2 regions of the Arthrobacter sp. OAP107 genome follow, and region 1 is predicted to be linked to the other one. Evidence: riboswitches for the same ligand, from Rfam matches in the RefSeq annotation. Region 1 holds a riboswitch; the other holds the start of a gene.
What was found. Region 1 has a riboswitch for glycine ahead of gcvP (aminomethyl-transferring glycine dehydrogenase). Riboswitches for the same ligand answer to the same signal wherever they lie in the genome.

Region 1 (2,195 bases):
AGTTCAAAGCCTGCTGCGTCACCCACGGGACCGGCGCCGAAGGCGACGGCGACAGCGGACAGCACCTCCGCCGTCGTTGTCTCATCAATGGAGACGCCCACGGTGTCCGCGTCGATAAGGCGCAGGTTGATGCCGCGGGCCTCTGCCGCCGTGATGACCTTGGTGGCCTTGCCGGGCACGCGCACGGTGAGGGTGTCGAAGAAGGAATCGCTGACGAGTTCGCGGCCTGCCGCCCGGAGGGCGGTGGCAAGGACACGGGCGTTGGTGTGGACGGTCTCGGCGATTGCCTTCAGGCCGTCGGGCCCGTGGTAGACGGCGTAGAAAGAGGAGACGATGGCGAGCAGCGCCTGCGCGGTGCAGATGTTGGATGTCGCCTTCTCGCGCCGGATGTGCTGTTCGCGGGTCTGCAGCGCCAGGCGGTAGGCGGGGGCGCCGGCATTGTCCTTCGAGACGCCGACGATGCGGCCCGGGAGCGTGCGCTCCATGCCGGTGCGCACCGCCATGTAGGCCGCGTGCGGTCCGCCGAAGAACAGCGGCACGCCCAGGCGCTGGGCGGTCCCGACGGCGATGTCCGCCCCCTGCTCCCCCGGAGGCGTGATCAGGGTCAGGGCCAGCAGGTCAGCGGCCACGGTGACCAGCGCGCCGCGCTCCTTGGCGGCGGCGATAACGCCGGACTGGTCCCATACCCGGCCTGAAACGCCCGGCTGCTGGAGGACGACGCCGTTGATGTCGCCGTCGGGCAGTCCCTGGGTCAGGTCGGCGACCTCCACTTCGAAGCCAAGTGCCTCGGCCCGGCCCTGCACGATGGCAATGGTCTGGGGGAGGCAGTCGGCGTCCAGAACGGTCTTGCCGTCCTTGGCTCCTGCCGCCTTGTTGGCCCGGCGCATCAGCAGCACGGCCTCCGCCACGGCGGTGGCCTCATCCAGCAGGGAAGCGTTGGCGACCGGCAGCGCAGTCAGGTCCTGCACCATGGTCTGGAAGTTCAACAGCGCCTCGAGCCGGCCCTGGGAGATCTCCGGCTGGTACGGGGTGTACGCGGTGTACCAGGCGGGTGCTTCCAGGACGTTGCGGCGGATCACCGGGGGCGTCACCGTGTCGTAGTAGCCCTGACCGATCATCTGCACGGCGGTCTTGTTCTTGGCGGCCAGGCGGCGGAGCTCGGCCAGGACCTCAACCTCGCTCAGCGCAGCGCTAAGCCGGAGGGCATTCTCCTGGCGGATGGATGCCGGAACGGCGGTATCAACGAGGCCATCGACCGTGTCATAGCCGATGTTCTTGAGCATGATGTCGATATCGGCCTGGCGGCGGGCACCGATATGCCGGTCGGCAAACGTTGATGGATGCGATTGAATCGTCATGAGGAACTCCAGGTCTGGCCGGCCACGGATGGCACGGCATGGATTGGGTTCCTCCCCGCTCTGTATTGGACCTGAGAGATTCCGCGGATGGTTCTCCGCTTGCACCGTCGGTGAGCCCGGTTACCCGAACTGCTTTCCAGAGTTGCCTAGCCGCGGCGGTACGGGGGCCTGAGAGATTCCTGGGGAGGATTTGCTCCTACGGCGCCTGCCCGGTGAATGACTGGGAGGACTCTCCCGCCACGGTTCGAAAGGCTATGAAGATGTGGGGTGATTCGGCTCACAAGCTACAGGACAATTCCGTCCATGCCAAATCCGGGCCACGTTTGACATTTCTTCGTGACCGAGACCACACTGATCCGGTGGCCAGCGGGGCTGCGCTTACCGGCATGGGCCGGAACGGCGGCCGCCGCCGGAACGCATAATTTCTTCTCAACATAACTGAAAATGCTTACGATCTGCGGCGGGAGAGCCCTGCCGGTACATTCAGCAGGCGCCGTAGGAGCAAACCCTCCCCAGGAAACTCTCAGGCCCACGTACCGCCGCGGCGAGGCAACTCTGGAAAGCAGGCAGGCACGTCCTGTCTCACCGACGGTGCAAGCGGACGACCCTGTCCGCGGAATCTCTCAGGTCCCATACAGAGCGGGGAGGAACCGAATCAGTGCGGCCGTCCAAGGCCGCTTGAACGATGGAGTTCCTTATGACGATTCATCCTCCTGCCTCCCCAGGCGGGTCGCCAGCCGGTGAGGCTCCCCGCCTGGAGCGGCAGCTGAGCAACCGGCACATCCAGCTCATCGCCATCGGCGGCGCCATTGGCACCGGCCTGTTCATGGGCTCCGG
Region 2 (2,195 bases), 630 kb from region 1:
GCGATGTCCGCCCCCTGCTCCCCCGGAGGCGTGATCAGGGTCAGGGCCAGCAGGTCAGCGGCCACGGTGACCAGGGCGCCGCGTTCCTTCGCGGCGGCGATGACTTCACTGTGGTTGAAGACGCGGCCGGAGACACCGGGCTGCTGGAGGACGACGCCGTTGATGTCGCCGTCGGGCAGTCCCTGGGAAAGGTCGGCGACCTCCACCTCGAAGCCGAGGGCCTCGGCGCGGCCCTTGACGATTGCGATGGTCTGCGGCAGGCAGTCCGCATCCAGGACGGTTTTGCCGTCGTGGGCAGTCTCGTTCTTGTTGGCCCGGCGCATCAGCAGCACGGCCTCGGCCACGGCGGTTGCTTCGTCCAGCAGCGAGGCGTTGGCGATGGGCAGGCCTACGAGGTCCTGGACCATGGTCTGGAAGTTCAGCAGGGCCTCGAGACGGCCCTGGGAGATCTCCGGCTGGTAGGGCGTGTACGCGGTGTACCAGGCGGGTGCTTCCAGGATGTTGCGGCGGATCACCGGGGGCGTCACGGTGTCGTAATAGCCTTGGCCGATCATCTGCACAGCGGTCTTGTTCTTGGCCGCGAGCTTGCGGAGTTCGGCGAGGGCTTCAACCTCGCTCAGCGCCGGGGCGAGCTGCAGCGCGGAGTCCTGGCGGATGTCGTTCGGCACTGCCGTATCAACCAGCGCGTCGACGGTGTCGTACCCGACGGCCTTAAGCATGGCTTCGACGTCGGCCTGGCGGCGGGCGCCGATATGCCGGTCGACGAAGGACGAGGAGGCTGAATTAACGGTCAAAAGGAACTCCATAACTAAGGCGACGCAGGGTACGCCACATTGATTCGGGTTCCTCCCCGCTCTGTATTGGACCTGAGAGTTTCCGCGTTGCTGCACTTTCGCACAGCACCGCTTGCACCGTCGGTGAGCAGAGCATGCCCTGAACCGTCCGCGAAGGCGGAACGTGCCGGGCCGGCAGCCTGCTGCTTTCCAGAGTTGCCTTGCCGCGGCGGTACATGGGCCTGAGAGATTCCTGGGGAGGTTTTGCTCCTACGGCGCCTGCTTGTACCTACTTGCAGGACTCTCCCGCCGCAGATCAAAGGCTTATTCAATTGAGCGGTGACAGCTGTCACAGAGGCTATTGTCCTACGCCGGGAACGCGTCTGCAAACTGTGGCAGCGTGGGCTGGCACACGCCACTCACCGCCTGAGTCGGTCAAGCGCGGAAAGGAGGCTTTCGACGTCGGCCGCGGTCTCGGACGGCGACGCTGCCGGCCCGATGGACAGCATGGCGTTGAAGTAGAGTCCGTCACCCATGTACAGGACGGCCCTGGCCAGGCCCGGCCCGACGTCCCGGGCGATCTCGTCCAGCCACCGCTGCTGGATGTGCGCGAACCGGCGCCGGGTCTCCTCGTGCGCCACCTCGGCCAGGCGTGTCGCGGCAACGATGGCACGGTCCAGCGGGGTGTCCGCCCAGACGGACGACCTGATGAAGTAGGCGGCCGCACCCTCGGTGGCCGCAGCCATGGCCTGGGCGTCCGCCTCCGCAAACTCATCGAGCCGGTCCAGCAGGACGCCGATCAGCGCTTCCTTGTTCGGAAAGTGGTACAGGAGCCCGCCTTTTGATACACCCGCGCGGGCAGCCACGGCGTCAAGGGTGGCGGCACGCTCCCCCACCTCGATCAGGAGGGATTCAAAAGCGTCAACGACTGCGCCGCGGGCGACCGGTTTTCTGGGCATGGCTTCCATCATGCCCGGTTCCGCACCAAGGTTTATAACTGTACCGTCTGGACGGTATAGTTAAGTTATGACCATGCACTCAGCATTTTCCCCGGAGCGCACTTCAGCAAGCCAGGCCGGCGGCGTGCGCGACTGGTTCGCCCTGGCCCTGCTGATGTTCCCTGTCCTCCTGGTGGCCGTGGACAACACCGCGCTGACGTTCGCCCTTCCGGCGGTCGCCCGCAGCCTCGACCCCACGGGCGTGCAGCTTCTGTGGGTGGTGGATGCCTATGCCCTGGTCCTTGCCGGACTCCTGGTGGCGATGGGCAGCCTCGGCGACAGGATCGGCCGCCGCCGGCTGCTGCTGGTGGGCATTTCGGGCTTTGCGGTGGTCTCCGCGGCATCAGCCTTCGCGCCGAGCGCCGAATGGCTCATCGCCGGCCGCGCGGCCCTCGGATTCTTCGGCGCCATGCTCATGCCGTCC

Region 2: linked by a shared signal. The riboswitch ahead of gcvP (aminomethyl-transferring glycine dehydrogenase) and the one ahead of gcvP (aminomethyl-transferring glycine dehydrogenase) in region 1 are both predicted to bind glycine.

Annotation. Positions count from the first base shown of each region.
Region 1 covers NZ_JBEPOK010000001.1:4,880,116-4,882,310, reverse strand. The annotation lists gene gcvP (aminomethyl-transferring glycine dehydrogenase) at 1-1,358, opposite strand, end outside; glycine riboswitch at 1,505-1,605, opposite strand; glycine riboswitch at 1,810-1,907, shown strand; gene cycA (D-serine/D-alanine/glycine transporter) at 2,056-2,195, shown strand, end outside.
Region 2 covers NZ_JBEPOK010000001.1:4,246,627-4,248,821, forward strand. The annotation lists gene gcvP (aminomethyl-transferring glycine dehydrogenase) at 1-806, opposite strand, end outside; glycine riboswitch at 994-1,092, opposite strand; gene ABIE00_RS19450 (TetR/AcrR family transcriptional regulator) at 1,193-1,732, opposite strand; gene ABIE00_RS19455 (MFS transporter) at 1,800-2,195, shown strand, end outside.